DNA from 4 places in the Modestobacter sp. VKM Ac-2979 genome. Region 3 is predicted to be linked to each of the others. Evidence: predicted binding sites of a transcription regulator. Region 3 holds the regulator's gene; each other region holds the start of a gene.
What was found. The regulator LexA, encoded in region 3, represses DNA repair genes until DNA is damaged. The targets are predictions, from matches to a motif close to TCGAACANNTGTTCGA.
Positions count from the first base shown of each region.

Region 1: O2W15_RS14065 (HNH endonuclease signature motif containing protein) is a predicted target of LexA. The motif match lies at 4,947-4,962, and genes of this name have one in related genera.
Region 2: O2W15_RS01505 (HNH endonuclease signature motif containing protein) is a predicted target of LexA. The motif match lies at 4,249-4,264, and genes of this name have one in related genera.
Region 4: O2W15_RS12655 (HNH endonuclease signature motif containing protein) is a predicted target of LexA. The motif match lies at 3,945-3,960, and genes of this name have one in related genera.

Region 1 covers NZ_JAPVBO010000004.1:420,442-428,206, reverse strand. The annotation lists gene gatA (Asp-tRNA(Asn)/Glu-tRNA(Gln) amidotransferase subunit GatA) at 1-289, opposite strand, end outside; gene gatC (Asp-tRNA(Asn)/Glu-tRNA(Gln) amidotransferase subunit GatC) at 286-585, opposite strand; gene O2W15_RS14075 (ACT domain-containing protein) at 781-1,443, shown strand; gene ligA (NAD-dependent DNA ligase LigA) at 1,470-3,641, opposite strand; gene O2W15_RS14065 (HNH endonuclease signature motif containing protein) at 3,730-4,929, opposite strand; gene O2W15_RS14060 (methionine synthase) at 5,241-6,287, opposite strand; gene mnmA (tRNA 2-thiouridine(34) synthase MnmA) at 6,329-7,426, opposite strand; gene O2W15_RS14050 (cysteine desulfurase family protein) at 7,428-7,765, opposite strand, start outside.
Region 2 covers NZ_JAPVBO010000001.1:300,690-308,454, reverse strand. The annotation lists gene O2W15_RS01535 (alpha/beta fold hydrolase) at 1-428, opposite strand, end outside; gene O2W15_RS01530 (helix-turn-helix transcriptional regulator) at 397-1,200, shown strand; gene O2W15_RS01525 (alpha/beta fold hydrolase) at 1,245-2,051, shown strand; gene O2W15_RS01520 (VOC family protein) at 2,023-2,391, opposite strand; gene O2W15_RS01515 (RNA polymerase sigma factor) at 2,463-3,611, opposite strand; gene O2W15_RS01510 (YciI family protein) at 3,608-4,015, opposite strand; gene O2W15_RS01505 (HNH endonuclease signature motif containing protein) at 4,282-5,484, shown strand; gene O2W15_RS01500 (helix-turn-helix domain-containing protein) at 5,585-6,475, opposite strand; gene O2W15_RS01495 (SDR family oxidoreductase) at 6,578-7,405, shown strand; gene O2W15_RS01490 (DeoR/GlpR family DNA-binding transcription regulator) at 7,415-7,765, opposite strand, start outside.
Region 3 covers NZ_JAPVBO010000007.1:63,852-71,616, reverse strand. The annotation lists gene O2W15_RS19930 (vitamin B12-dependent ribonucleotide reductase) at 1-2,863, opposite strand, end outside; gene nrdR (transcriptional regulator NrdR) at 2,994-3,605, opposite strand; gene O2W15_RS19920 (LysM peptidoglycan-binding domain-containing protein) at 3,942-4,226, opposite strand; gene lexA (transcriptional repressor LexA) at 4,781-5,605, shown strand; gene O2W15_RS19910 (hypothetical protein) at 5,633-6,703, opposite strand; gene O2W15_RS19905 (phosphatase PAP2 family protein) at 6,675-7,403, opposite strand; gene hflX (GTPase HflX) at 7,510-7,765, opposite strand, start outside.
Region 4 covers NZ_JAPVBO010000004.1:111,241-119,005, forward strand. The annotation lists gene O2W15_RS12635 (hypothetical protein) at 1-415, opposite strand, end outside; gene O2W15_RS12640 (aldehyde dehydrogenase family protein) at 482-1,348, opposite strand; gene O2W15_RS12645 (aldehyde dehydrogenase family protein) at 1,348-2,787, opposite strand; gene deoC (deoxyribose-phosphate aldolase) at 2,787-3,782, opposite strand; gene O2W15_RS12655 (HNH endonuclease signature motif containing protein) at 3,979-5,181, shown strand; gene O2W15_RS12660 (alpha/beta fold hydrolase) at 5,310-6,173, shown strand; gene O2W15_RS12665 (hypothetical protein) at 6,160-6,570, opposite strand; gene O2W15_RS12670 (maleylpyruvate isomerase family mycothiol-dependent enzyme) at 6,699-7,343, shown strand; gene upp (uracil phosphoribosyltransferase) at 7,375-7,765, shown strand, end outside.

The DNA of each region.
Region 1 (7,765 bases), on a different contig from region 3:
CGCTCGTGGTGGGCACGCCCTCGGTGACCACCAGGTCCTTGAGGGCCAGCGGCACGCCGGCCAGCGGGCCGAGCTCGGCGCCGGTGGCGCGGGCCTGGTCGACCGCGGCGGCCGCGGCGAGCGCGGCGTCGTCCTCGACGTGCAGGTAGGCGCCGAGCCGGCCGTCGTCGGCGGCGATCCGGTCCAGGTGCGTGCGGGTCACCTCGACGGCGCTCACCTCGCCGGAGCCCAGCAGCCGGGACAGCTCGGCGACGTCGGCGCGGGTCAGGTCACTGCTGGTGCCGGTCACTCGGCGTCCCCCAGGATGCGCGGCACGCGGATGCGACCGTCCTCGGCGGCGGGCGCACCGGCCAGCACGACGTCGCGGGACAGGCTGGGGGTCACCTCGTCGGGGCGGAGCACGTTGGTCAGCGGGACGGCGTGGGTCATCGGCGGCACGTCGGCCACCGCGGCCTCACCGACCCGGGCGACGGCGGCGAGCACCTGGTCGAGCTGGCCGGCGAACCGGTCGAGCTCCTCGTCGGTGACGGCCAGGCGCGACAGACGCGCCAGGTGTGCGACGTCGGAACGGGAGATGCTGCTCATGCTGCGCTGGGACCCCACTTCGGCGGCCGGACGGGCCCGGCCTCGACTCGCTCCAGGACTCAGCCACTCTACGTGGCGCGACCGGGCCGCCCGACCGCGAGCCGGGTTGGTCCCGGGGCCCTCGATGCGGCAGGCTCCCCCTGTCCGCGATCGACGGTGATCGGCCCCGCCTCAGCACGACGTCCGGGGGGATCCGTGTCCTACCTCTTGCGGCTGGTCGTCCCCGACCGGCCCGGCACGCTCGGTGCCGTCGCCACGGCGCTCGGCCAGGCCGGCATCGACATCGTCTCCGTCGACGTCCTGGAGCGCGGCAACGGTGTCGCCGTCGACGACATCGTGGTCGAGCTCCCCGCCGACCGGGTCGCCGACAGCCTGATCACCGCGGCGACCGCCGTGCCGGGCGTGCAGGTCGAGTCGCTGCGCCCCTTCGCCGGTCCGCTGGACACCCACCGGGAGCTGGAGCTGCTCGAGGCGCTGGCCCCGGCCGGGGCGGGCACCGCCAAGGTGCTCGCCGCCGAGCTCCCCCGGGTGTTCCGCAGCGGCTGGGCGGTGGTGCTCGCCGGTCCCGCCGACCAGCTCACCGTGCTGGCCGCGTCCGACGCCGCACCCTCACTGGAGGGCATGCGCACCCCGTGGCTGCCGCTGACCACGCCCCTGCTGCTGCCCAGCGACGGTGACTGGGTGCCCCTGCGCTGGCAGGAGATGGCGGTGGAGATGATGGCCGCGCCGCTGGGCGCCGATGGCACTGCGGTGCTGCTCGGCCGGTCCGGCGGGCCGGCGTTCCGTCGCTCGGAGCTGCTGCGACTGGCCCACCTGACCGGGCTCGCCGCGACGGTCACCCGGCTCCCACCGGTGTAGCTCTCCGGCCCGCCGGGGGCGACGGTTCAGCTGTCCGCCGGCTCCGCACCGTCGCCGATGGTGGCGACCTCGCGGGCGGCGTCCGGCCCCTGCTCGAGCAGCACCGTGAAGCCGTCGTCGTCCAGGACGGGCGCCTTCACCGCGACCGCCTTGTCGTACTTGCTGCCGGGGTCGGCGCCGACGACGACGAAGCCGGTCTTCTTCGACACCGAGCCGGTGACCTTGCCCCCGCGCTCCTGGATGGCGGCGATCGCCTGGTCCCGGCTGTGGTCGCGCAGCGAGCCGGTGACGACGACGGTGATGCCGGTCAGCGGCCCGGGCCCGGAGTCGGACTCGGGGTCGGCCAGCCGGACCCCCGCGGCCCGCCACTTCTCCACCACGTCGCGGTGCCAGTCGACGGTGAACCAGTCGCGCACCGCCGTGGCGATGGTCGGCCCGACGCCCTCGGCGGCGGCCAGCTCCTCCTCGCTCGCCGCCATCAACCGGTCGACCGAGCGGAACTCCCGGGCGAGCGCCTGGGCCGCCGTGGGGCCGACGTGCCGGATCGACAGCGCCACGAGCACCCGCCACAGCGGGACGTCCTTGCGGGTCTGCAGGTTGGTCAGCAGCCGCTTCCCGTTGGCCGAGAGGGTGCCGTCCTTCTTGGTGAAGAAGTCGGTGCGGCACAGCGCGTCCTCGTCGAGGGTGAAGACATCGCCCTCGTCGGCGAGCAGCCGGCTCTCCAGCAGGGCGCTCGCCGCCTCGTAGCCGAGCACCTCGATGTCGAAGGCGCCGCGGCCGGCGACGTGGAAGACCCGCTCCCGGAGCTGGGCGGGGCAGGAGCGGGCGTTCGGGCAGCGGATGTCGGCGTCGCCCTCCTTCTCCGGCCGCAGCTCGGTGCCGCACTCGGGGCAGTGCGTGGGGAAGACGAACTCCCGCTCGGAGCCGTCGCGGGCCGCCACCACCGGGCCGAGCACCTCGGGGATGACGTCGCCGGCCTTGCGGATGACGACCGTGTCGCCGATCAGCACGCCCTTGCGCTGGACCTCGCTGGCGTTGTGCAGCGTGGCCAGCTGCACGGTGGACCCGGCGACCTTCACCGGCTCCATGTAGGCGAACGGGGTGACCCGCCCGGTGCGGCCGACGTTGACCCGGATGTCGTGCAGCTTCGTCGTCGCCTCCTCCGGGGGGTACTTGAAGGCGATGGCCCACCGCGGCGCGCGGCTGGTGGACCCGAGCCGGCGCTGCAGGGCGACCTGGTCGACCTTGACGACGACTCCGTCGATCTCGTGCTCGACGGCGTGCCGCTGCTCGCGGTACCGCTCGATGTAGGCCCAGACCCCGGTGAGGTCGTCGACCACCTCGTACCGTTCGCTGACCGGCAGCCCCCAGGCGCGCAGCTGCTCGTAGGCGTCGGACTGGCGGGCGGGCTCGAAGCCGCGGCGCGCGCCGATGCCGTGCACGACCATGCTGAGCGGACGCTTCGCCGTCTCGCGGGCGTCCTTCTGCCGCAGCGAGCCGGCCGCGGCGTTGCGCGGGTTGGCGAACGGCGCCTTGCCCGCCTCGACCAGGCCGGCGTTGACCTCGGCGAACGCGGCGACCGGGAAGTAGACCTCGCCGCGGACCTCGAGGAACTCCGGCACGTCGTCGCCGGTGAGCTGCTGGGGGACGACGGCCAGGGTGCGGACGTTGGCGGTGACGTCCTCCCCCGTCGTCCCGTCGCCGCGGGTGGCCGCGCCGACCAGCCGGCCGCGCTCGTAGACCAGGTCGATGGCCAGCCCGTCGACCTTCAGCTCGCAGAGGTAGCCGGCGCCGGCGGCACCGTCCCGCTCCGCGCGGGCGGCCCAGGCGGAGAGCTCGTCGGAGGAGAAGGCGTTGTCCAGGCTCTGCATCCGCTCCGGGTGCGTGACCGGGGCGAAGGTGGCGCCGAACCCGCCGTTGACCTTCTGGCTGGGTGACTCCGGGGTCAGCAGTGCGGGGTGGGCCGCCTCCAACGCCTTGAGCTCGCCCATCAGCTCGTCGTACTGGCCGTCGCTGACCAGCGGGGCGTCCTGCACGTAGTAGGCGAAGGCGTACCGGTCGAGCTCCTCGGACAGGTCGCGGTGCCGGGTGCGGGCCTCGTCGGGCACCTCGGTGACGTCCTGCCGGTCGACGGCCGCCTCGACCGTGGGCTGGTCCGCCCGCTCCACCGTGTCCTGCTCCCCTGCCTCGCTGCTCACGGACGAGACGTTATCCGGCGGCTCCGACGGGAAACGGCAGCACAGTCGGCAGCGCGCCACCTCGGGCAGCGAGCAGCCTCCTACGCCACTACAGCGGTGACCCGATGAGGATCTCGGTGTCGTCGGGGCGGTAGGTGCGCCATCGCCCGCCGGGATCTCGCTGCACCCGGAAGCCGTGATGCACCTTGGTGTGGTGCCGTTCGCACAACAGGGCTGAGTTCTGCAGGTTGGTCTCGCCGCCGTGCAGCCAGTGGACGAGGTGGTGGACGTCGCACCAGTGGGTCGGGGCGCCGCAGCCGGCGAACACGCAGGACCCGTCCCGCCGCTCGACGGCCTTGCGCAGCCCGGGGGTGACCACCCGGTGGTCCCGCCCCAGGTCCAGCGGGACCCCGTCGGGGCCCATCACGATGCGGGAGATGCTGCCGTCACAGGCCAGGTAGCGGGCCCGGGCGGCGGAGATCGTCGCCCCGAAGCCCAGCTCCGCCGCACCGGCGCCGGTGGCGGGGTCGACCAGGTCGTCGAGGTCGATGCCCACGACCACGTGCGGCTTCACCGTGCGCAGGATGGGCAGGTTCCCCGAGGCGAGCTGGTTGTCGCAGAGCTGGACGAGGGCGTCGGCGTTCTGCTGCGCGCGGGTCCGCTCATCGCCCTTCGGGCGGTCGGCCTGCACGATCGACTCGATCGCCGCCTGCACCTTCTCCCCACCCACCGCATCCAGGTCGAACCGGCCGGTGACGCTGCCATCGGCGTGCTTGGCGATCGTCAACCGGCGACCCTCCGTCGGGTCCGGCTCCGGGCCGTCCGGGTCGAGGGCGTCTTCGAAGGCCTGCACCGCGGCCACCAGCGACTGGTGCGGAGCCACCGCGGCCACCTGCGCCCACACCCGATCGAACGCAGCAAGGTCGATGCCCTGCTCGGCAGCCTGCGCCCGCTCACGGTCCCCCACCGCAGCGGCGACCACGTCCATCTGCGCCGCCGTCACCGCACCTTCAGCGAACCCGGCGGCCAACGCCGGGAAGTGCTCCAACGCCCGACCCGACCGCAGGATCCGCGACGCCTCGGCCGGCGCCAGCCGGGTGTGCCCGGTCAGCCACGACCGCATGCTCTTCAGCCCGTCGTGCTCGGCGGCCTGGGTGCTGTCCGCGCGGCGCACGGTGCGGGTCAACTCCGCCGACGCACGGTTGACCAGCTGCACCAGCATCGCCGTCCGATCCAGCACCTGACCGTCCGTGAACGAGTGCAGATCGTCGGCCGCGAGGGCGTCCATAGCCGACATCAACTCGCTCACGACACCTCCCGCAGCATTCGAACGTGTGTACGAATGCTACCGCCGTCGAGGACCTCCAGCAACACGAATATGCAGGTCAGACGCCTGTCCACAGATTGCCGCCGCCCCTTGACAGGGTCGGTCCAGCACACCCGCCACCGACCCGGACGACACCATCGCCTGGCGCACCCGACGTCGAGCGCGCCCTCCAGCCGGTCCTCGACGACCGCCTCGCCACGTCGGCGCAGGCCCGGGATGCCGCCGCCTGGCGGGTGTGCTAACGGGACGACGTCCCGGTCAAGGAGGTCGGCAGCCAGGACTCGACCGGGGCGTCACTCCGGCAGCAGGTACTTCGCGGCCTCGCGGACGTGCGCCATCGCCGTCCGGGCGTAGGCCTGGCTCGCCCCGGCCAGGCCGCAGGACGGCGTGAGCGTCACCGCGCCGGCCAGCTCCTCGGCCGGGAAGCCCAGCTCCCGCCACCAGGCCTGCACGCGGCTGGCGGTCGCCTTCGGCCGGCCCAGGTCGGTGTCGGTGCCGGGGACGACGCCCACGAGCAGGTGGGTGCCGGCTTCGATGGCGGTGCCGACGGCGTCGAGGTCCTGGACCAGGCCCAGGTCGAAGGAGAGCCCCTGCGCCCCGGCGGCCCGGAAGAGGTCGAGCGGGGCGCGCTGGGCGCAGCAGTGCACCACGACCGGCGCCGACGCCTGGCGGATGAGCCCGGTGAGCTGCTCCTCCACGACGTTCGACTCGATCGCCGACAGCTTGCCGAACCCGCTGACGGTGGGCAGGCCGCCCTGCAGCACGGCGGGCACCGACGGCTCGTCCAGCTGCACGACGACCGAGGCCTCCGGCACCCGGGCGGAGACGGCGGCGACGTGGGCAGCGATCCCCTCGGCGAGGGACTGCGCCAGGTCGCGGCGCGCCCCGGCGTCCACCACGGCCCGGTCGCCGCGGCTGCGCTCCAGCCCGGCGGCCAGGGTCCACGGACCGGCCACCTGGATCTTCAACGGCCCCACGTAGCGCTCGGCCACCTCGTAGAGCGCGTCCAGGTCGCGGGCCAGGGCCTCCCTGGCCCGGCGCAGGTCGGCGCCCGGACGGGCGACCAGCCGCCAGCCGGCTGGGGTGAGGTCGACGTAGAGGTCGACCAGCAGGGCGGCCGCGCGACCGATCAGGTCCGACCCGGCGCCGCGGCCGGGCAGCTCGGGCAGGTGCGGCAGGTCCGGCAGCTCGCCGACGACCAGCCGCATCGCCTCGACCGGGTCGGTGCCGGGCAGGGACCCGACGCCGGTGGCCGGTCCCCACACCGGGAGCGCCGACCGCACCTCGCCGTCGGCGCCCGGCTCACTGCTGTCGTCCGGGAGGTGCGTCGCCGAGGTCACGTGCCGACCGTAGCCCGCCGTCCCGCCGGCACCGGTGACGGTCAGCTCAGTGGGGTCTCCGGCCGTTCACCGGCGCGCAGCACGGTGCCCTGACCGAGCACCAGGTCACCCCGCTCGGCGTCCGGGGCGTACAGCACGGCCGACTGCCCCGGGGCCACTCCGCGCTGGCGCTCGCCGAGCACGAGGCACAGCCCGCCGTCCTCGGCGAGGGAGACCTCGCAGGCGACCGGCGTGGCGTGGGCGCGCAGCTGCACCTGGGCCCGGAACGGGAGGTCGGGCACCGGCCCGGTCCAGGTGGGCGTCCCGGTGCGCACCTCGTCGACCTCCGCCTGGTCCGCCGTGCCGATCGTCACGGTGCGGCTGACCGGCTCGATCCCGAGCACGTACCGCGGGCGCTGGTCACCGGCGGTCACACCCAGCCCACGACGCTGGCCGATGGTGAAGCCGTGCGCGCCGGCGTGCGTCCCGACGGTCTGGCCGGTCGCGGCGTCGACGACCGGGCCGGGCTGCTCACCGAGCCGGCGGGCGAGGAAGCCGCGGGTGTCGCCGTCGGAGATGAAGCAGATGTCGTGCGAGTCCGGCTTGGTGGCGACCGCGTAGCCGCGCTCGGCCGCCAGCTCCCGCACCCGCTCCTTCGTCATCGAGCCGAGCGGGAAGACGGCGCCGGCCAGCTGCTCGGCGGTGAGCACACCGAGCACGTAGGACTGGTCCTTCGCGGCGTCGACCGAGCGGCGCAGCTCGCCGTCGGCCAGCCGGGCGTGGTGCCCGGTGACGACGGCGTCGAAGCCCAGCGCCCGGGCCCGGTCGAGCACGGCGGAGAACTTGATCTTCTCGTTGCAGCGCAGGCAGGGGTTCGGGGTCCGTCCGGCGGCGTACTCGGCGACGAAGTCGTCGATGACGTCCTCACGGAACCGGTCGGCCAGGTCCCAGACATAGAACGGGATGCCCAGCTCGTCGGCGACCCGCCGGGCGTCGTGGGAGTCCTCGACGCTGCAGCACCCTCGGGCACCGCTGCGCAGCGTCTGCCGGTCGGGCGAGAGCGCCAGGTGCACACCGGTGACCTCGTGTCCCGCCTCGACGGCCAGCGCGGCGGCGACCGCGGAGTCCACTCCCCCGCTCATGGCGGCGATCAGTCGCATCTCAGTGCTGCCCGGTCCCGGCCCGGCGGGCCCGCTCGACGACCGGGCCGATCACCTCGAGCAGCGCGTCGACGTCGGCGTCGGTCGAGGTGTGGCCCAGGCTGAACCGCAACGAGCTGCGGGCCCGGGCGGGGTCGGCGCCGGCGGCCAGCAGCACGTGGCTGGGCCGGGCGACGCCTGCGCTGCAGGCCGACCCGGTCGAGCACTCGATGCCCCGGGCGTCCAGCAGCATGAGCAGAGCGTCGCCCTCCGCACCGGGGAAGGACAGGTGCGCGTTGCCCGGCAGCCGCCCCGGACCACCGGCCACCACGTCGTCCAGTGGCGGGCCGTTGAGCTGGG
Region 2 (7,765 bases), on a different contig from region 3:
CTGGCTTGCTCCCCGAGGACGTCGAAGGGCGGCAGCGGCAGCTCCTGCAGTGCTTCCGGCACGTCCGGAGCGAAGACACCCCCTGGCACCACCGGCCCGGAGTCGACCCACACCACCCGGTGGACGAGCTCAGGGTGCCGGTCCAGCACGAGACTGACCGGGGCGTTGGCCCCACTGTGAGCGACCAGAACCGCCGGCTGGTCCTCGCAGACCCCGGCCTGCGCCATGGTCTGCTCGATCGCCGCTGCTTGATCGTCGAGGGTCTTGGACGAACGCTCGGGGTCCTGCTCGTCCAGTCCGGGGAGCGTCATCGGGATCGCACGCCAGTTGTCGGCTGTCAGGTGTTCCAGCACCTCATCCCATGCCCAGGCGCCCAGCCAGTGGCCGGCGATCAGGATGGTGGTCGGGCTGCTCGTCGTTGTCGCCATGCCCCGATGCTCCTGGGCCGTCTGGACAGCTGTATGTCACCATTTCTGTCATGAATTCCGCCGAGTTCGGACAGTGAAGCGAGCGGAACGGCTCCACGCACTGTCCGAGATGCTGCGCCGCAATGGCGCGCGAGGATGCACCGCCGAGCGGCTGGCGACCGAGTTCGACGTGTCCGTGCGAACGGTCAAGAGAGACCTCGCTGCGCTGGAGAACAGCGGCGCGCCGATCTGGTCACGTCCCGGGCCCGGCGGTGGCTATGGACTGACCACAGGCGGGTCCCTGCCGCCCGTCAGTCTCTCCCCGGCCCAGGCGGTGGCGCTCCTGGCGGCTGTCTCCGCTGCACCCGACGCCCCCTACGGCGATCTGGCCTCAGCTGCGGTCCAGAAGATCGTGGATGTCCTCGACCCCAGGACCCGAGCGAAGGCCGACGAACTGGCACGCCGCGTCTGGGTCAACGCGCCACCATCCAGATCGCGCGCTGTCACGTCAGCGCTGGAAGCGGCGATGGCCGAGCAACGAGTGATCCGGATCCCCTACACCTCGAGCGACGGCACCACGACCACCCGGGACGTCGAACCCGTGTTGTTCGCCTCCACGAACGGCCAGTGGCACCTGATCGGCTGGTGCCGGCTGCGCAACGCCATGCGGTGGTTCACCGTGTCCCGCATCGAGCAGGCCAGCACGACCACGATCGCCTGCGGCAGCCACACGATCGACGAGGTCGGGACACCCCCAGCGAACGCCAGACCCGTACACGGCCCCAGCGACTGATCTGTTCGATCAACGTGTCCGGTCAGGACGACTAGCGTGCCGGCATGGACAGCCAGGTCGGCGGGGTGTCGGTCCACCACGTCGAGCACGGGACCGGCCCGCCGCTCGTGGCGCTGCACGGTGCCGGCGTCGACCACCGGGAGATCGAGGCGGCGGTCGAGGCCGTCGTCCCGGACGTCGGACTGCGCCGCGTCTACCCGGACCTGCCCGGGATGGGTCGCTCGACGGCCGAGGGGCTGACCAGCAACGACGACGTCGTCACGCTGCTCGCCGGCTTCGTCGAACAGCTGGCCGAGGAGCCGGTGCTGCTGCTCGGGCACTCCTACGGCGCCTACCTGGCCCGGGGTCTGGCGGCCCGCCGTCCGGACCTCGTGCGCGGCCTCGCGCTGGTGTGCCCGCTCGGCGAGCGGACCGGACAGGTCCCCGACCACGAGGTGGTCCGCCAGGACGACGACGCCCACGACGAGCTCGCGCCGGAGCAGCGGGCGGGGTTCGACGAGTACTTCGTGGTCCGGACCCGGACGACCGCCCGCCGCTACCGCGACCACGTCATCCCCGGCACGACGCTGGTCGACGAAGCCGCGTTGGAGCGGGTCTTCGCGGGGTGGTCGATCGACCTGGGCACCTACGACGGGCCCACGCTCATCGTCGCCGGCCGCCGCGACTCCACGGTCGGGTGTGCGGACGCGGTCGGCCTGCTCGGCCAGCATCCGAACGCCACCCTGGCGGTCGTCGAGGGCGCCGGCCACGCGCTGGTGCACGAGCGGCCCGAGGTCTTCGGCGCACTGCTCCGCGAGTGGATCGACCGCGCCCGCCCGGACGTCAGTCCCTTACGGGGCACTGCAGGTTGATCGGGTTGCCGTCCGGGTCGGTCACGTGGGCCACCCGCATGCCCCACGCCATGTCCGTCGGCCCTCCGGTGACCGCGCCGCCGTGCGAGCGGACCGAGTCCAGGAGCGCGTCGACGTCGTCGACGCCGATGCCCAGCAGGGTTCGGTTGCCGGCGGGTGGCTCGGCCTCCCGGACGAGCCCCAGCACCGAGTCACCGATGCGCAGGCTGAGGAAGAACGGCGGGTCGCCGTCGTCCTCAGGCGGGGTCTGCTCGACCACCTGAGCGTTCAGTACTCCGACGTAGAAGTCCCTCAGGCGTTCCGGGTCGGCGGTGAGGATCATGGGCAGGATCGTGGGCATGGGGTCTCCTCCGGGGTCGGTCGCCTCGCAGCACTGACTCCGGGATGGTGGGGAAGTCATCGGCCCGGCCGTCAGCGGGAGTTGAGCCGGGCCGCCTGGCGCGTCAGGTGGTCGCGCTCGGCTGCGTTGCCCGCCAGGGCGGCCGCCTCGGCGTAGAGCCGCGCCGCCCTCGTCCGGTCGCCGTCCTTCTCGTGCAGGTACGCCTGGACGGCGGCGAAGCGGGGGACCGAGGCGTCCACCGAGGCGAGCGCTGCCAGGCCGGCGCGCGGACCGTCCGCCTCACCGACGGCGACCGCGCGGTTGAGCCGCACCACCGGGCTGCCGGTCAGCCCGACCAGCTCGTCGTACCACTCCACGATCTGCACCCAGTCGGTCTCCGCGGCCGACCGCGCGTCGGCGTGCAGCGCCGCGATCGCGGCCTGGGCCTGGTACTCGCCCAGCCGGTCCCGGGCCAGGGCGGCCTGCAGCACCTGGACGCCCTCTCTGATCAGCGCGGTGTCCCACCGGTCGCGGTCCTGCTCGGCGAGTGGCACCAGGCTGCCGTCGGACGCGGTCCGGGCGGCCCGCCGCGCGTGGTGGAGCAGCATCAGGGCGAGCAGCCCCGCCACCTCCGGGTGGTCGACGGCGGCCGCGAGCTGACGGGTCAACCGGATCGCCTCCGCAGCCAGGTCGACGTCCCCGGAGTAGCCCTCGTTGAACACCAGGTAGAGCACGCGCAGCACGGTGGCGACGTCGCCGGGCTCGTTGAAGCGGACGTCGGAGACAGTCCGCTTCGCGCGGCTGATCCGCTGGGCCATCGTCGCCTCGGGCACCAGGTAGGCCGCGGCGATCTGCCGCGTGGTCAGCCCGCCCACGGCGCGCAGCGTGAGCGCCACCGCCGACGCGGGCGTCAACGACGGGTGGGCGCAGAGGAAGTACAGCTGCAGCGTGTCGTCCGCCGAGGGCACCGGCCCGGACGGCGGCTCGTCGGCGACGGTCTCCTCCCGGCGCCGGCGGGTGGCCTCCGCCCGGGTCGCGTCGAGGAACCGCCGCCAGGCCACGGTGACAAGCCAGCCCGTCGGGTCCCGCGGCGGGGCGGCCGGCCAGCTGCGGACCGCCTCGAGCAGCGCCTCCTGGACGGCGTCCTCGGCCGCCGCGAAGTCGGCTCCGCGGCGGACGAGGACGCCGAGCACGCCCGGCACCAGGCCCCGCATCAGGGCGTCGTCCACCGGTGGGGTCACTCGGTGATGGTGGGGGACGCGCCCAGGAACGGGCGCAGCTCGAGCCACTCGTGGATCGGCCGGCCGCCCGCTCCCGGCGCCGCCGACAGCTCGCCGGCCAGCTCGACGGCGCGCTCGTGGCTGTCGACGTCGATGACCATCCAGCCGGCGATGAGGTCCTTCGTCTCTGCGAACGGGCCGTCGGTGACCGGCGGGCGACCCTCGCCGTCGTACCGGACCCACGACCCCTCGGGGGCCAGCGCCTGGCCGTCGACGAACTCGCCGGTCTCCTCGAGCTTCGCCGCGAAGTCCTGCATGTACTGGATGTGGGCGGAGACCTCGTCGGGGGTCCACTGGTCCATCGGGACGTCGTTCACCGCAGCCGGCGCGCCGCGGTAGTGCTTGAGCAGCAGGTACTTGGCCATCGTGGTTCTCCTCGCTGGTGGTGCGGCCATCGTGGCCGCGGACACCCGGGAGACGGAACCGGTCGCGCGTTCTCGACATCGGACGTCGCTCAATGCCGGTGCTCGTGCCAACAGCCGCTCATCGGGCAGCTGGGCACTGCTCTCTCGCGGCTTGTCAAGGTGTCTCGGACATCTGTGGACAAGCGTCTGACCTGCGAATTCGGGTTGAGCGGCATCCGCGTTCGCGATAGCATTCGTACAGACGTTCGAATGCTGCGGGAGGTGCCGTGAGCGAGTTGATGTCGGCTCTCGATGCCCTCGCGTCGGACGATCTCCACTCGCTCACGGACGGGCAGGTGCTGGACCGGACGGCGATGCTGGTGCAGCTGGTCAATCGCGCCTCGGCGGAGTTGACCCGCACGGTCCGGCGCGCCGAGACCACACAGGCCGCGGAGCACGACGGGTTGAAGAGCATGCGGTCGTGGCTGATCGGGCACGTGCGGCTGGCCCCGGCCGAGGCGTCGCGGATCCTGCGGTCGGGTCGGGCGTTGGAGCACTTCCCGGCGCTGGCCGCCGGGTTCGCTGAAGGTGCGGTGACGGCGGCGCAGATGGACGTGGTGGCCGCTGCGGTGGGGGAGTCGGAGCGAGCGCAGGCTGCCGAGCAGGGCATCGACCTCGCTGCCTTCGATCGGGTGTGGGCGCAGGTGGCGGTCGAGTCGCCGCACCAGTCGCTGGTGGCTGCGGTGCAGGCCTTCGAGGACGCCCTGGACCCCGACGGCCCCGAGCCCGACCCCACCGAGGGTCGCCGGCTCACGATCGCGAAGCACGCCGACGGCAGCGTCACCGGTCGGTTCGACCTGGACGCGGTCGGTGGGGAGAAGGTGCAGGCGGCGATCGAGTCGATCGTGCAGGCCGACCGACCCCAGGGCGACGACCGGACCCGAGCCCAGCAGAACGCCGACGCCCTCGTCCAGCTGTGTGACAACCAGCTGGCCTCGGGCAGCCTGCCGATCCTGCGCACCGTCAAGCCGCACGTGGTGGTCGGCGTCGATCTCGATGACCTCGTCGATCCGGCCACCGGCGCGGGTGCGGCGGAGCTGGGCTTCGGGGCGACGATCTCGGCAGCGCGGGCCCGCTACCTGGCCTGTGACGGCAGCATCTCCCGCATCGTCATGGGCCCCGACGGCGTTCCGCTCGATCTCGGCCGGGACCACCGGGTGGTCACCCCCGGGCTCCGGAAGGCGGTCGAGCGGCGGGACAAGGCCTGCGTGTTCGCCGGCTGTGGGGCCCCGACCCACTGGTGCGACGTCCACCACCTGGTCCACTGGCTGCACGGCGGCGAGACCTCGCTGGAGAACTCAGCGTTGTTGTGCGAACGGCACCACACCAAGGTCCATCACGGGTTCCGGGTCGAACGAGATCCCGGTGGTCGATGGCGTACCTGGCGACCCGATGGCACCGAGATCCTGATCGGACCGCTCCTGCACTGACCTGCCCGGCCCGGTGCTCAGTCGCGCCCGGGCCCCGGCATGCCGCCCGGGTCCCGGCATGCCGCTCGGGTCTCGGCAGCACCGAGCGATGTCCCGGCTGCTACACGGAGTGCGCGGTCGTCGGGTCGAGCGCCTGGCCACCACGGTGCCCTGCCTGAAGGTCGGCCGCAGCAGCCCCGGCGATCGTGGAGAGCAGGGCCAGTGACTCGGCCGACCGGGAACCCGGCTCTGCCTGGTAGACCACCAGCACCTGGTCGTCGGCGTCTGCGACGGAGAACTTGTCGTAGCGCAGCTCCAGGTCACCGACCTGCGGGTGCTGCATCCGGTACACGCCCCCGCCGGGGTGCCGGCGCACGTCGTGGCGGGCCCAGAGCCGCCGGAACAGGTCGCTTCGCACCGACAGCTCGCCGACCAGCTCGGCCAGTCGCGGATCGTCGACGTCCGGGCCGGCTGCGCTCCGCAGCACGGCGACCAGGTCGACGGCGGTCGCCTCCAGCTCGGCCGGGGAGCCGGACCTGCCCGGCTCCAGGAGCACGGTCCGCAGCAGGTTGGTGCCCGGGGTGAACAGCGGCGACAGCGCCACGGCCAACCGGTTGGCCGCCAGCACGTCGAGGTGGCGGCCCTGCACGAAGGCGGGCGTGTGGTCCCACGACGCGATGAGCTGGGTGACGCTCGGTCGCACCCGCTCGGCACGCCGCTGCGCGCGACGGCGGCGGGGTGCCGGGTCCGCCAGGTCGTGCAGGTGCGCGGTCGACGCGCCGTCCAGGCCCAGCGACCGCGCCACCGCGTCGAGCACCTGCGCCGACGGATGCCGGTCACGGCCCTGCTCCAAGCGCGTGTAGTACTCGGTGCTCACCCCGGCCAGCATCGCCAGCTCGTCGCGGCGCAGCCCGGGGACGCGACGGTGGTTGGTCACCGCGATCTCGACGTCCTCGGGGCGCACCTGCTCGCGCCGGGCACGCAGGTACTCACCGATCAGGTTCTCCGTCACGCCCGAACGGTAGGTCGCCGCGGCACTCACGTGGCTGTCCCTGCCGGCACCCCCCTCACCGGGGGCCTGGTTGCCGGCGCACCGCCTCCCGACGCTGGGCGCATGACACGAACCTGGCTCATCACCGGGGTGAGCAGCGGCTTCGGCCGTCAGCTCACCGAACGGCTGCTCGCCCGCGGCGACCGCGTCGCCGGCACCGTCCGACGGCGGGACGCCGTCGCCGACCTCGTCGACACCCACCCCGACACCTTCGCCGTCCACCGCCTGGACCTCACCGAGACCGACCGCATCCGGTCGGTGGTGGACGCCGCACAGGCGCACTTCGGCCGGCTGGACGTCGTCGTGAGCAACGCCGGCTACGGGCTGTTCGGCGCCGCCGAGGAGCTCAGCGACGACCAGGTCCGCCACCAGCTCGACACCAACCTGCTCGGCTCCATCCAGCTGATCCGCGCCGCGCTCCCGCACCTGCGTGCCGCCGGCGGCGGGCGGGTCCTCCAGCTGTCGTCGATGGCCGGCCAGGCCGCGTGGCCGGGCTCCTCGCTGTACAACGCCTCGAAGTGGGGCATCGAGGGCTTCTGCGAGGCGCTGGGCCCCGAGGTGGCGCCGTTCGGCATCGGCGTCACCATCGTCGAGCCCGGAGGTGCCCGCACCGACTTCGGGCACGGCGGGCTGCGCTTCGCCGACCCGCTCGACGCCTACGACGTCTCGCCCGCTGCGGCCGTGCGGGCATTCCGCGACGGCGGGCCGCCCGGGGTCATCGGCGACCCGGGGCGGATGGCCGACGCGATGATCGACAGCGTCGATCAGCAGCCCGCGCCGCTGCGCCTGGTGCTCGGCAGCGACTCGTGGGCCGCGATGAGCGCCTCCCTGGAAGGCCGGCTGGCGGACGTGCGGGCGCAGCGGGACAGCGCCGCGCGCACCGACGGCTGACCGGCGGCCTCAGGAGGCGGCGGTCGCGACCTCGGCGTCCTCGGTGGGCGGGGCGAGCAGCACCTGGACGTCGCGGTCGCGCCAGCGCACGGCGGCCGCCTCGTCCTCGGTGACGATCAGGTCGATGCCGGACGGCGGCAGCACCAGGTGCGGCGCGACGGTGTCGTGCTTGCTGCTGTCGGCCAGTACCGCGGTGCGCCGGGCCACCTGCGCCATCGCCGCCTTCACGTCGGCATCGTCGGCGTCGACCGAGGTGGCACCGGCCTCCGGGTCCAGGGCGCACGCGCCGAGGAACGCCCAGTCGGCCCGGTGGCGGGCCAGCGCCGCGGCGGTGGCCGACCCGCTGAAGTACCGCGAGTG
Region 3 (7,765 bases):
CGCAGCCCTCGCAGACGTAGCAGCTGCCGGCGGGGCGCATCTTCGTGCCGCAGGTCATGCACAGCGGCGCGTCGGTGGCGGTGCCGGTGACCAGCTCGAGCAGCTCGGCCGAGGAGTGGGCCTCCTTGACCGAGGTCGGGCCGGCCGGGGTGACCTTCTCCTCCACCTTGGCGGTCTCGATCGGCGCGGAGCCGCGCAGCTGCTCCAGGTCGACGTCGTCCTCCTCGACCGCCGGGGTCGAGGCCGAGGTGCCGTAGGAGCCGGCGACTTGGGCCGAGCGCTCCTCGGCGGTGAAGATGCCCAGGTTGGCGCGCTTCTCCACCGGCAGGTGGTCCAGCGCCAGGCGACGGAAGATGTAGTCCATCACCGACTGGGCGATCCGGATGTCCGGGTCGTCGGTCATGCCGGCCGGCTCGAACCGCATGTTGGTGAACTTCTGGATGTAGGTCTCCAGCGGCACCCCGTGCTGCAGGGCCAGGGAGATCCCGATCGAGAAGGCGTCCATCACACCGGCAAGGGTCGAGCCCTGCTTGCCCAGCTTGAGGAAGACCTCGCCCAGGCTGCCGTCCTCGTACATCCCGGCGGTCATGTATCCCTCGGCACCGGCGACGCTGAACGACGTCGTGACGCTGGTCCGCTTCTTCGGCAGCCGCTTGCGCACCGGGTGCGCCAGCGCGGTGGCCGGGGCGGCCGCCGCGACGGGGGCCTCGTCCTTGGTGCCGTCGTTCTTGCCCTTGCCACCGGACAGCGGCTGGCCGACCTTGCAGTTGTCGCGGTAGATGGCCAGCGCCTTGATGCCCATCTTCCAGCCCTGGAAGTAGATGTCCGCGACCTCCTCGACGGTCGCCGACTCCGGCATGTTCACCGTCTTGCTGATCGCGCCGGAGATGAACGGCTGCACCGCGGCCATCATGCGCACGTGGCCCATCGGGGAGATGGACCGCTCGCCCATCGCGCAGTCGAACACCTCGTAGTGCTCCGGGCGCAGGCTCGGGGCGTCGACGACGTGGCCGTGTTCGGCGATGTACTCGACGATCGCCTCGACCTGCTCGTCCTGGTAGCCCAGGCTCTTCAGCGCCCGCGGGACCGTCTGGTTGACGATCTGCATCGAGCCGCCGCCGACCAGCTTCTTGAACTTGACCAGCGAGAAGTCCGGCTCGATGCCGGTCGTGTCGCAGTCCATCATGAAGCCGATCGTGCCGGTGGGGGCCAGCACGGAGGCCTGCGCGTTGCGCCAGCCGTTCTCGGTGCCGGTCGCCAGGCACTCCTGCCACTCAGCGGTCGCGGCCTTGAGCACGTCGGCGTCGTCGGCGCCGACCGGGCGGATCGCGTCGTTGGCGGCAGCGTGCTTGCGCATGACCCGGGCGTGGGCGTCGGCGTTGCGGGCGTAGCCGTCGTAGGCACCGACGACCCCGGCCAGCTCGGCCGAGCGACGGTAGGCGGTGCCGGTCATCAGCGAGGTGATGGCGGCGGCCAGGGACTGCCCGCCGCGGGAGTCGTAGGCGTGGCCGGTGGCCATGAGCATCGCGCCGAGGTTGGCGTACCCGATGCCCAGCTGGCGGTAGGCCCGGGTGGTCTCGCCGATCGGGTCGGTCGGGAAGTCGGCGAAGCAGATCGAGATGTCCATCGCGGTGATGATCAGCTCGACGGCCTTGACGAAGTTCTTGGAGTCGAAGGTGCCGTCGTCCTTGAGGAACTTCATGAGGTTCAGCGACGCCAGGTTGCACGAGCTGTTGTCCAGGCTCATGTACTCCGAGCACGGGTTCGAGGCGTTGATCCGCCCCGTCTCGGGGTTGGTGTGCCAGTCGTTGATGGTGTCGTCGTACTGGATGCCCGGGTCGGCGCACTCCCAGGCCGCCTTGGTGACCTTGCCGAACAGCTCACGGGCGTCGACGGTCTCGATCACCGAGCCGTCGCCGCGGGCCCGCAGCCCGAAGTCGGTGCCCTCCTCGACCGCGCGCATGAACTCGTCGTTGACCCGGACGGAGTTGTTGGCGTTCTGGTACTGGACGCTGGTGATGTCCTTGCCGCCCAGGTCCATGTCGTACCCGGCGTCCCGCAGCGCGCGGATCTTGTCCTCCTCGCGCGCCTTGGTCTCGATGAACTCCTCGATGTCGGGGTGGTCGATGTCGAGGACGACCATCTTCGCCGCGCGGCGGGTGGCGCCACCGGACTTGATCGTGCCCGCGGAGGCGTCGGCCCCGCGCATGAAGGAGACCGGCCCGGAGGCGGTGCCACCGGAGGAGAGCAGCTCCTTGGAGGAGCGGATGCGGGAGAGGTTCAGCCCGGCACCCGAGCCGCCCTTGAAGATCAGGCCCTCTTCCCGGTACCAGTTCAGGATCGAGTCCATCTGGTCGTCGACGGCCAGGATGAAGCAGGCGCTGACCTGCTGCGGGGAGGCCGTGCCCACGTTGAACCAGACGGGCGAGTTGAAGCTGAACACCTGGTGCAGCAGCATCCAGGTCAGCTCGTGCTCGAAGACCTCGGCGTCGCCCTCGCTGGCGAAGTAGTCGTGCTCACGGCCGGCCGCGCCGTAGGTCAGGACGACCCGGTCGATGAGCTGCCGCAGGCTCGTCTCGCGCTGCGAGCTGCCGACCGCACCCCGGAAGTACTTGGTGGTGACGATGTTGGTGGCGTTGATGCTCCACTCGGCCGGGAACTCGACCCCACGCTGCTCGAAGTTGATCGAGCCGTCCCGCCAGTTGGTCATGACGACGTCGCGGCGCTCCCACACGACCTCGTCGTAGGGGTGCACCCCCGCGGTGGTGAACACGCGCTTGACCTTCAGGCCCTTCCCCCGGCTGGGGGCCTTGGCGGTGCGGCGGTTCCGGCTGGTGGTGAGGCGGTCAGCTGTCTCGGTCATCGTGCGAGGGCTCCCTGGGTCGGACTGGTGCGGTGGTGCGGGCGGAGCGGCTGGGGAAGCCGGCGGGTGCCGGAGCCGGGTCGTGCGGTCTCCTCGTCGAGACCTGTCTAGCGGAGGGGTCGGACAGTTCTCACGGGCCGGCGGCGCTGCCGGTGTCGGCCGGTCGCGGCCGCTCGGGGGCTCGCCGGCGGGTGGTGGTCCCGGTCGCGGGGCTCCCGGTCGCGGGGGTCTCCTGGTCGCCGTCGACCGCGTCGCGCTCGACGGGTGGCGCGTCACCGGCGCGGGCAGTGCTCCGGGCCGGTGCGGCGCGCAGCTCGGCGATCTCCTTCTCGAAGTCGGCGACCGAGGAGAAGCTGCGGTAGACGCTGGCGAAGCGGAGGTACGCGACCTCGTCGAGGTCGCGCAGCGGGCCGAGGATGGCCAGGCCGACCTCGTGGCTGGGGATCTCGGCGCAGCCGGTGGCGCGCACCGCGTCCTCGACCTGCTGGGCCAGCAGGGCCAGTTGGTGCTCGTCGACCGGCCGCCCCTGGCACGCCCGCCGCACCCCGGCGACGACCTTGCCCCGGGCGAAGGGCTCGCTCACGCCGCTGCGCTTGACGACGGCGAGGACCGCCTCCTCCACCGTGGTGAAGCGGCGTCCACAGCCCGGGCAGGAGCGTCGACGGCGGGTGGTCGCCCCCTCGTCGGTCTCCCGCGAGTCGATGACCCTGCTGTCGGGGTTGTGGCAGAAGGGACAACGCATGTCGATCTCCTCCTTCCCGAGGTGTCGCGCAGGGTCTCGCCGCGGCGTCGTGACACCGTGACCGGGCCCCGACCCGATGGCCGTGCTGTGGACTGGGCCGGGGACATCCGGTGGATGCGCCGGGGACAACGTGTGGAACGACTGTGGATGGCTTACAGCTCTGTAACTACTAGATGTTGTGGTGGAACCGTACGACCACCCCTACAGGTGTGCAAGCCCTGGCGAGCGTGTCGTCTTCCGCATCTGACCCGGGCGCCCCTCGGAGCCCCTCCCGCCACAACCACCGGCGCCTCGGCCGGGCCCTTCGCACCGCGGTGGACACCGGTGCGCCGCCGGTCAGGGCAGCTCGAGCACCTGACCGGGGACGAGGTCGACGTCGGAGAGGCCGTTCACGTTCAGGAGCGCGTCGACGACCGCGCGACGGTCCTCCTCCGGCGCGATCTCGCCGGCGATCGACCACAGGGTGTCCCCGGACTGGACGACGACCATCGTCGAGCCGGCCAGCTCGAGGCCGCCGCCGGGGCCGCCGGACTCGGCGGCGAACGTCGCCGCGGCGACGGACACCCCGAAGGCGATGGACAGCCCGGCGACCACTCGCCGCCCGCGCCGGGTCAGCCGCAACGGCGCCTGTGCACCCGAGGCGGCCCCACCGCCACCCCCTCCCGTGCGCCTCGCGCAGCCGGCGGCGCCCCCGCCCGCAACGCCGACCCGCCGACCAGGGCGCACGTCGGGATGCCCGGGACCCCGCAGGGCCGCCGCAGGGCGAGCCGCCCGGGGCAGGGGTGCAGGCCGACCGCGCACCACGGACCCGGGCGAGTGCGCCACCTGGCGCGCCCCCGGGAACGGGAGCACGACCGCCATCGAGGCCGGGGCGGCCACGGGGAGCTCGAGCTGCGGACTGGCCATCGGGGTGCTCCAGAGGTCTCGCGGTACCGGGTGGTCGAACAGGCGTTCGAACAGAACGTCTGGGCGATGTCTACCGCACACCCCCGACAGGAACACGCCGACACGGCGACTTCTTCGAACACGTGTTTGAACGGAGAGGCCTGAGGCGATACGGTTCCGAGGCGATCGAGGACAGCGTCCGAGGTCCCGGCTCGCCGTGGCGACACGGCCGTCGGTACGGCAGGACGCCACCGGGAACTGCTGCCGAGGCAGCCGGACGAGGAGGACACATGGCGGTCGACGGCCCGAAGGCGCGCGGCGGCAAGAGCCCTTCGCGGCGTGGAGCGTCCAGCCCGGCACCCGCCGACGGCGCAGCGCCCACGGCTGCAGCGGGGGCGGGAGCAGCGGTGCGGGAGTTCCCCGACCGGGCCGCCGACGGCGACGGACTGACCCAGCGGCAGCGCCGGGTGCTCGAGGTCATCCGTGACTCGATCGAGCGCCGCGGCTACCCGCCCTCGGTCCGCGAGATCGGTGAGGCGGTCGGTCTCTCCTCCGCCTCGTCCGTGGCCCACCAGTTGTCAGTGCTGCAGCGCAAGGGCTGGCTGCGCCGTGATCCGAACCGGCCGCGCGCACTCGACGTGCGCCTCCCCGGCGACAGCACCGCGACGACGAACGAGGCCACGGCCGAGGCGCTGGCCGGTTCCGGTGCAGCCAGTGGCGTCGACGACGCCACTGCCCCCCGACCCACGTACGTGCCCCTGGTCGGCCGGATCGCCGCCGGCGGTCCGGTGCTGGCCGAGCAGGCGGTCGAGGACGTCTTCCCCCTCCCCCGCGAGCTGGTCGGCGAGGGCACCCTGTTCATGCTGAAGGTCGCGGGTGACTCGATGGTCGATGCGGCGATCTGCGACGGCGACTGGGTCGTCGTCCGGCAGCAGCCGACCGCGGAGAACGGCGAGATCGTCGCCGCGATGATCGACGGCGAGGCGACGGTGAAGACCTACAAGCGGCGTGACGGGCACGTGTGGCTGATGCCGCACAACGCCGCGTACGAGCCCATCCCGGGCGACGACGCCACGGTCCTCGGCCGGGTCGTCACCGTGCTCCGTCGGGTCTGACCTCGGGCACGGGCGCCGGGCCCGTGCTCAGGCCGGGCTCCGCCGCAGCTTGCCGCCGGCCCACACGAACACGGTGGCCACGGCCGCGGCGATGAGACCGGCGGTCAGCGGCTCGACCCCACCGGCGGTCGCCAGCGACCCGTCGGCGGCCTCGGTGGGCTCCGCCGGGACCGTCCCCGTCAGGTCACCGGTGGCCGGCACCTGGGTGACCACCGCAGGGAGTCCCTCGCCGGCGACGAGCAGGTCCCGGTCGTTCGCCGCGAAGGCGATGGCCTCGCCCTGTGGGGCCTCCGGCAACGCCACCCGCACGGGGGGCCCGGCCAACGCCCCGGCGACGTCGGAGCCGCTCAGCGGCCAGACATAGGCGTCGGTGTAGGTCCGCAGGGCGATCCGCGAGCCGTCCGACGACACGGCGCCACCGGTGACCAGCAGCTGGCCGGCCCGGCCCACCGGGCCGCCCGGTGTGCCGGTCAACGTGAGCCCGAGCGCCGCCACCTTGCTCATCGGCACGGTGGCTCCGTCGCCGAGGGGCGCATCCGGGCGGTACACGGAGCTGGCGCCCAGCACCTCCTTGGTCACCAGGTACGGGGTGCCGTCGGGCGCGAGCAGGAGGGCCTCCGCGTCGTGCGGACCGTCGGGGTAGGTGAGCCTGGTCAGCACGGTGGTCCCGTCGGGGCGCAGACCGATCAGCGCCACCGTCTCCCGGCTCTGCGCGTTGTCCCCGATGTCGGCGAGCCAGATGGTCCCGTCGGCGGCGAGGGCGAGGTCCTCGGGGTCGTACGGGTCGACCTCCGCCGTGCGCACCTCACCCACCGCACAGGCTCCGTCGAGCACCAGCACCTCGGCGCGGTCGCCGCCGTCGTTCATCGCGAGCATCGACTCCCCGGCGCTGGCCAGGCCGGAGAGCTCCGGGAGCCGCGGGTCGGTGATCTCGCACCGGGTGGTCGGCTCGCCGTAGGGAGCGGTCCCGTCGTCGGCGGCCGCCGGCCCGGCAGGCAGCAGTGCGACCAGCAGGCCGACGGGCGCACAGAGGGCGGCGCCGGCCGTCGTCCTGCGGCGGGTGGCGCTGCTACGCCTGGGATCGGCCGGCTCTGGCACGAACCCAGCGTGACATCGCGACAGCGTCCAGTGCGTGAACCACGCCCAACAGCAGCAGTCCGACCGCGAGCCCGACCACCGCGTCGGTGACCCAGTGGAAGTCCAGCGCCACCATGGCCACACCCGTCGCCACCGGCCCCAGCACGCTGAGCAGCCAGGTGGCCCGCTGCACGCCCGCGGGCAGGCCGAACTCGACGGCCTGCCACCGGGCCACCCCCCACATGAGGACGGCGTTCGCCACGTGCCCCGAGGGGTAGCTGGCCCCGTCCGTGTGGAAGAACGACCCGGGGAAGGCCGGGGCCGTACGACCGGTGCCCCACTTGAACGCGTAGACCACGGTGGTGAGCAGGGCCAGCGCAACGACCACCCGGACCAGCGGCACCAGCGTCCGCTGCCGCACGGCGAGCCACCCGACCAGCCCGGCCAGCACCACCAGGATCGTCACCCGCCCGCCGATCTGGGTGACGACCCAGATCGGCCAGTAGGCCCACGAGTCCCGCAGCGCCCACACACTGGTCACCTCGGAGACCCGCAGGTCCATCCGTTCCAGCCACCCGCGGCTGAGCAGGTTGACGGTGACCGCGACGGTGACGAGGGCGGCGAGGACGAGCAGCCACCACGGCGGCCGGCCCACCCCGACCACCGGTGCGACCGGTCGATCGGCAGCGGTCGCCGTCCGGTCCACCGCTCCCCTGGTCATCGCGTCACGGTACCGGGGCCGTGACCTGGTCGTGATCCGCCGGGCTGTCCGCTCGCCCCGCTGCGGGAGCCCGGCACGAACGTGCGAGCGGCAGCGGGGCCCTCCGTCAGTCCTCGGTGGCCGGCGCGGTGAAATCGTCGAGCTGGGCGGCCAGGCCGGCGTTGACGCGCGCGGTCAGCCGGGTCCCGGTGGCCTCGTGCGCCTCCTCGACGACCTCGCCGTCCCGGTGCACCCGGGCGACCAGGTCACCCCGGTCGTAGGGCACCAGCACCTCGACGTCGATGTGCGGGTGCGGCAGCCGCTGGGCGATCACGTCGCGCAGCGCCTCGATGCCCTCGCCGGTCCGGGCCGAGACCCACATC
Region 4 (7,765 bases), on a different contig from region 3:
CGAGCCGGCCGACGATGTCCACGTCGGCGGCGAGCTCCTCGACTGCCCAGCGGTCGGGGTTCTCCGCGACGATGTCGTAGACGCCGTCCAGGTCGTAGCGGTGGTCCTCGTCAGGGGTGAGGTCGGCGGCGCCCAGCGTCGACACCGCGGGCCAGACCGGGTGGTCGACCAGGTCGTGGTCGGTGCTCACCCGGCAGAACGCGGCCAGTGCGGCCGGCGAGGGGAACAGGTGGACGACCGCGGTGGGGCCGGGGGCCTCGGGGTCGTCGTCGTTGATGTCGGCCGGCACGTCGACGGTGCTGCCGAGGAACGCCTGCCACTCCTCGCCGTCCTCTTCCCACGGCGGCGCCCAGAGCGTGTAGCCCGTGCGGTCGTCGAGGGTCAGGGCGATGGGGACGATGCTGGGCCTGGGCACCCGCCCATCCTGCCCGGTGAGTCCGGGTCCGCGCAGGCCGGTGTCGCTGCCTGCTGCCCGGCCCCGCTACACGCCGATCGGGTGCCAGACGCTCTTCGTCTCCAGGAAGGGTCGCAGCCGGGAGAGCCCCGGGTCGGCCGACCAGTCGGGTTCCTCGGCCGGGGCCCGCAGCACACGCTTGATCGTCCCGGCGGCGGAGCGTTCCAGCTCCATCGCCAGCGGCGCGGGGGCACCGGCCAGGTCGATCGCGTCGACGTCGGCGTGCTCGGCCAGCCACGGTCCGATCTCCGCGGCGTCACCGGTGAGCAGGTTGACCACGCCGCCGGGGACGTCGGAGGTGGCCAGCACCTCGCCGAGGGTGATCGCCGGCAGCGGGCGCTCCTTGGAGCTGACCACCACGGCGGTGTTGCCCGCGGCCAGCACTGGGGCGAGCACGCTGACCAGCCCGAGCAGCGAGCTGCGCTGCGGGGCGAGCACCGCGACGACGCCGGTGGGCTCGGGCACCGAGAAGCCGAAGTACGGCCCGGCGACCGGGTTGGTGCTGCCCAGCACGGCGGCGAGCTTGTCGGTCCACCCGGCGTACCAGACCCAGCGGTCGATCGCGGCGTCCACCGCGGCACGGGCCTTCGCGGTGGAGAGCCCCTCGCCGGCGGCGACCTCCTCGGTGAACTGGGCGGCGCGCCCCTCCATCACCTCGGCGACCCGGTAGAGCACCTGGCCGCGGTTGTAGGCGGTGGCTCCCGACCACTTCGCGAACGCGCCGCGGGCGGCGACCACGGCGTCCCGGCCGTCCTTGCGGGAGGCCCAGGCGGCGTTGGCCAGGAAGTGCCCCTTGGTGTCGTGCACCTCGTAGGTGCGGCCGGACTCCGACCGGGGGAAGGCCCCGCCCAGGTAGAGCTTGTACGTCTTGCGCACGGTGAGCCGGTCGCTCATCAGGAGTCGCTCCTCAGGTAGGCGGCGAGCCCCTGCCGGCCGCCCTCGCGGCCGTAGCCGGACTGCTTGTAGCCGCCGAACGGCGAGGTGGGGTCGAGCTCGTTGAACGTGTTGGCCCACACGACGCCGGCGCGCAGCTGGTCGGTGATCTTCAGGATCCGGGAGCCCTTCTCGGACCAGACGCCGGCCGAGAGCCCGTAGGTGCTGTTGTTCGCCTTCGCGACCGCCTCGTCGGGAGTGCGGAAGGTCATCACCGAGAGGACCGGGCCGAACACCTCGTCGCGGGCGATCCGGTGGGCGGGGGACACGTCGGTGAAGACGGTCGGCTTGAACCAGAAGCCGCGGTCGGGCAGGTCGCCCTCGGGCTGCCAGCAGGTCGCGCCCTCGGTCTCGCCGAAGGCGGTTAGCTCACGGATGCGGGCCAGCTGCTCGGCCGAGTTGATCGCGCCCAGGTCGGTGTTCTTGTCCATCGGGTCACCGACCCGCAGCGTGCCGATCCGCCGCTGCAGCGAAGCGACCACCTCGTCGTGCACCGACTCCTGCACCAGCAGCCGGGAGCCGGCGCAGCACACGTGGCCCTGGTTGAAGAAGATGCCGCGGACGATGCCCTCGACGGCCTGGTCGATCGGGGCGTCGTCGAAGACGATGTTCGCCGCCTTGCCGCCGAGCTCCAAGGTCAGCCGCTTCTCGGTGCCGGCGACCGCGCGGGCGATGGCGCGGCCCACCTCGGTCGAGCCGGTGAAGGCGACCTTGTCGACGTCCGGGTGGCTGATCACCGCACGGCCGGTCTCCCCGGCGCCGGTCACGATGTTGACCACGCCCGGGGGCAGGTCGGCCTGCTGGCAGATCTCGGCGAACAGCAGTGCGGTCAGCGGGGTGGTCTCGGCCGGCTTGAGGACGACGGTGTTCCCGGTCGCCAGCGCCGGGGCGACCTTCCACGCCAGCATCAGCAGCGGGAAGTTCCACGGGATGACCTGCCCGGCCACGCCGAGCGGCCGCGGGGCCGGCCCGAGGCCCGCGTGCTCGAGCTTGTCGGCCCAGCCTGCGTGGTAGAAGAAGTGCGCCGCGGCCAGCGGGACGTCGACGTCCCGGCTCTCCCGGATCGGCTTGCCGTTGTCCAGCGTCTCCAGGACGGCGAACTCCCGGGCCCGCTCCTGCAGCAGCCGGGCGATGCGGAACAGGTACTTGCCGCGGTCGGCCGGGCGCATCGGGCCCCACACCCGGGTGAAGGCGCGGCGGGCGGCGCGCACGGCGCGGTCGACGTCGGCGTCGCTGCCGGTGGCGACCTCGCTCAGCACCTCCTCGGTGGCCGGGTTGACCGTCGTGAAGGGCGTGCCGGTGCCGTCGGCGAACTCGCCGTCGACGAACAGCCCGTAGCTGGGCCGGATGTCGACGATCGACCGCGACTCGGGCGCGGGGGCGTACTCGAAGATGCTCATCAGTCGACGCTCACGTGGTCGGGGCCGGAGTAGTGGCCGGTGCGGAGCTTCTGGCGCTGCAGGAGCAGGTCGTTGAGCAGGCTGGAGGCGCCGAAGCGGAACCAGTCGGGGGACAGCCAGTCCGCGCCCACGGTCTCGTTGATGAGGACCAGGTGCTTGACGGCGTCCTTCGTCGTCCGGATGCCGCCGGCCGGCTTGACGCCGACCTGGCGGCCGGTGGCGGCGCGGAAGTCGCGCACGGCCTCCAGCATCACCAGGCAGACCGGCAGGGTCGCGGCGGGGGAGACCTTGCCGGTGGAGGTCTTGATGAAGTCGCCGCCGGCCAGCATCGCCAGCCAGGAGGCGCGGCGGACGGCGTCCAGGGTGACCAGCTCGCCGGTCTCCAGGATCACCTTGAGGTGCGCGGACCCGCAGGCCTCCTTGACCGCGACGATCTCCTCGAAGACGTCGAGGTAGCGGCCGGTCAGGAACGCGCCGCGGTCGATGACCATGTCGATCTCGTCGGCGCCGTTGTCCACGGCGTCCCGGACGTCGGCGAGCTTGACCTCCCGGCTGGCCCGGCCGCTGGGGAAGGCGGTGGCCACCGCGGCGACGTTGATGCCGGTGCCGGCCAGGGCCTCCTTGGCCACGCCGGCCAGGTCGCCGTAGACGCAGACCGCGGCGACGGCCGGGCAGGCCGGGTCCGTCGGGTCGGGACGGCGGGCCTTGGCGGCCAGGCTGCGGACCTTCCCCGGGGTGTCCGCGCCCTCCAGCGTGGTCAGGTCGACCATCGAGATCGCCGTGTCGATCGCCCACGCCTTGGCGGTCGTCTTGATCGACCGCGTGCCCAGCACCTTCGCCCGCGCCTCGGCGCCGACCTGGTCGACGCCGGGGAGGCCGTGCAGGAACGCGCGGAAGGCGTCGTTCGAGCGGGTGACGTCGGCGAACGGGTCGGGCGGGGTGCCCGCTCCGCCGCTGGTGTCGGCCAGCGCGTTCGGGTCCAGCACGTGGGTCATGCGCGCATTCTCCACTGCGGCTCGGATGGATCGGACACGGTGCGGCGCCCATCGCCCTTCTCGCGACTCTGCCGGGTGGTGTGTCAAGGGGCTTCTCGCATCTGTGGACAGGCGTTTGACCTGCGGATTCGTGTTGCCCGGTCATCGCTCCGGCGATAGTATTCGTACACACGTTCGAATGCGCCGGGAGGTGTCCGTGAGCGAGTTGATGTCGGCTCTGGACGCCTTGGCGGCCGACGATCTGCACTCGTTCACGGACGGGCAGGTGCTGGACCGGACGGCGATGCTGGTGCAGCTGGTGAACCGTGCGTCGGCGGAGTTGACCCGCACGGTTCGCTGCGCAGACAGCACGCAGGCCGCGGAGCGCGACGGGTTGAAGTCGATGCGGTCGTGGTTGATCGGGCACACCCGGCTGTCCGCGAGTGACGCGTCGCGGATCCTGCGGTCGGGTCGGGCGTTGGAGCACTTCCCGGCGCTGGCCGCCGGGTTCGCCGAGGGGTCGGTGACCGCGGCGCAGATGGACGTGGTCGCTGGCGCGGTGGGGGAGTCGGAGCGGGCGCAGGCTGCCGAGCAGGGCATCGACCTCGCTGCCTTCGATCGGGTGTGGGCGCAGGTGGCGGCCGAGTCGCCGCACCAGTCGCTGGTGGCCGCGGTGCAGGCGTTCGAGGACGCGCTGGACCCGGATGGCCCGGAGCCTGATCCGACGGAGGGCCGCCGGTTGACGATCGCCAAGCACTCCGACGGCAGCGTCACCGGCCGGTTCGACCTCGATGCCGTCGGTGGGGAGAAGGTGCAGGCGGCGATCGAGTCGATCGTGCAGGCCGACCGACCCCAGGGCGACGACCGGACCCGCGCGCAGCAGAACGCCGACGCGCTCGTGCAGCTGTGCGACAACCAGCTGGCCTCGGGCAGCCTGCCGATCCTGCGCACCGTCAAGCCGCATGTGGTCGTCGGCGTCGATCTCGATGACCTCGTCGATCCGGCCACCGGCCCGGGCGCGGCGAGCACCGGGTTCGGGGCGACGATCTCCGCCGCCCGTGCCCGCTACCTGGCCTGTGACGGCAGCATCTCCCGGATCGTGATGGGCCCCGACGGCGTCCCGCTCGATCTCGGCCGGGACCACCGGGTGGTCACCCCAGGCCTGCGCAAGGCAGTGGAGCGGCGGGACAAGTCCTGTGTGTTCGCCGGCTGCGGCGCCCCGACCCACTGGTGCGACGTCCACCACCTCATCCACTGGCTGCACGGCGGCGAGACCAACCTGCAGAACTCAGCGTTGTTGTGCGAACGCCACCACACCAAGGTTCACCACGGGTTCCGGGTGGAACGCCCACCGGACGGGCGATGGCGCACCTATCGCCCCGACGGCACCGAGATCCTCATCGGTCCGCTGCTGACCTGACGGCCTGGTTGGGCTCCCCATGACTCCTGGGCGGTCGGCGACGTGTGCGCTCTGCCTGCTGCGGTGCGCAGTCGGCTCGGTCGGCAAATCCGTCGCGGTGGGGCTCTGCGCCGTGGTCGCATGCCGCGGTGGAGACGATCGTCGAGGTCACACCTGATGTCCGGCTCTGGGTCGAGGAGGCGGGCCGCGCGGACGGGTCGCCGCTGCTGCTGATCATGGGCGCCAACGCCTCGGGCCGCACGTGGCCGGACGACCTCGTGCGCGCTCTCGGTGAGCGGCACCGCGTCATCCGCTACGACCACCGCGACACGGGACGGTCGACCTGGGCCTTCGACGTCCAGCCGTACGCGGTCCGAGACCTCGCGGACGATGCGGTCGCCGTCCTGGACGCGCTCGGCATCGCACGTGCCCACGTGGTCGGGATGTCGATGGGCGGCACGCTCGTCCAACTGCTGCTGCTCGACCACCCGGACCGCCTGCTCTCGGCCACCCTCTTCGCAACGGCGGCGTTGGAGGGCGCAGGCCCGGACGGTGCCGCGCCCGCAGCCTCCACCGACACCGACCCTCGGCTGCTGGAGCTGTGGCAGCACCTCGCGGACCCACGCGACCGGGACGCCGAGGTCGCCTGGCGGGTGGAGCACTGGCGGCTGCTGAACGGTGCAGACGTCCCCTTCGACGCCGAGGAGTTCCGCCTCATGGAGGAACAGGTCATCGACCACGCCGGGCGGCACGACAACACGGCGGCGCACGCGCGAGCCGACCAGGCTGGGCTGGCCCGCGGTGCGGAACTCGCCCAGGTGACGGTCCCGACGTTGGTCGTCGAGGCGCCGAACGACCCGATCAACCCACCGCCGGCGGCGCTTCGCGTTGCTGAGGCCATCTCCGGCGCCATTGTCGTGACCGTGCCGGGGATGGGGCACGCGCTGCCATCCGCGGTGGTGGGGCCCTTGGCCGCCGCCGTGCTGGTCCACACCTCGGTCAGCAGCCGTTGACGGGTGGGACGACGCCGAGGAGGTAGCGGTCGTCCTCCGGGACCACCTGCCACGCGAGACAGCTGTCGCCGCCTGCCGGTGCGCGCACCACGATCACGTCGCCTCGGCCGGAGTCCCGGACCACGGCCTCCAGATCGCCTTCCGTGGCGGGGACCCCGGCGAGGAGCTGCTCGGCGTAGTCAGCGGGGGCGTCGTCCACCAGGAGAGCCTGCAGCGCCTCGGCGTTCCCCTGAGTGAGGGACGACGCGGTCTGGGTGGCCAGTGCGTCCACCGTCGGGGCGCCGGGCTCGGGCACGGTGGCGAGCTCGATCACGATGAAGACGACCCAGGCGGACAAGGCGACCAGGCCGAGTGCCGCCAGTGCGCCGCCGGTGGGAGTGCGTGGTGCGCGAGCCATGCCCCTCAGCCTGCCCGCTCGGCGGGACCGAGTCGGACTCGATGAGCGCGACGTCGGGGTGCGATGAGTTCCTGGTGGCACGGGAGTCCTCGCCCCGACCGCCGTCCACCGTCCCGTGCGAGGAACCCGTGCCCGAACCCCGCGTCGCCATGCTCCCCGAGGTCGCTGCTCAGCGGCGTGCTCTCGCCGACCTGCTCGACACCCTGCACCGCGAGGAGTGGACGGCGCCCTCGCTCTGCCCCGGTTGGACGGTGCACGACGTGCTGGCCCACCTGACCCTCTCCACCCGGCAGTCCACCGCAGGCATGGTGCTGCGCATCCTGCGGGCCCGCGGCGACTTCGACTGGGCCGAGGCCCGCGCCGCTCGGGAACGTGCCGCGGTGTACCCGCCGGCCACGCTCCTCGCCCAGTTGCGGGAGACCGCGGCGCTCGACCGTCGGGTCGGCCTGTCCAGCCCCTGGGACCCGCTGGTCGACGTCCTCGTGCACAGCCAGGACATCGCCCGCCCACTCGGTCGCCGGCTGCCGACACCGCCCGCCCTCGCCGTCCCCGCGCTGCACCACGTCTGGTCCAACGCCTTCTACGGCCGCCCGGCCCGGCGGATGAGCGGGCTCCGCCTCGTGGCCACCGACACCGACTGGGTGGGAGGCGACGGACCCGAGGTGTGCGGCCGCGCCGGGGACCTCCTGCTGCTGGCCACCGGGCGGCCGGTCTCGGCGTCCGGGGTCACCGGGCAGGGGGTCGGGGAGGCCGCCGCCCGGCTCCGCTCCTGACCTGCAGCCGCAGGCCGATACGGTGTGCGCCGTGCAGCTGACCGTCGTCGACCACCCGATCGCCCGCGCCCGACTGTCGCGGATGCGCGACGAGCGCACCGACAACGCCGCCTTCCGGGCCGCGCTGCGGGAGCTCACCCAGATCCTGGTCTACGAGGCCAGCCGCGACCTCGCCGTCGCCGAGGAGCCGATCACCACCCCGGTCACCGACACCACCGGCTACCGGCTGGCCGCACCGCCGCTGATCGTGCCGGTGCTGCGCGCGGGCCTCGGCATGGCCGACACCGCGCACGGGATGCTGCCGGAGTCGCAGATGGGCTTCGTCGGGCTGGCCCGCAACGAGGTGACCTTCCAGCCGGAGGCCTACATGGCCTCGCTGCCCGAGTCGCTCGTCGGCCGCCAGGTCTTCGTGCTCGACCCGA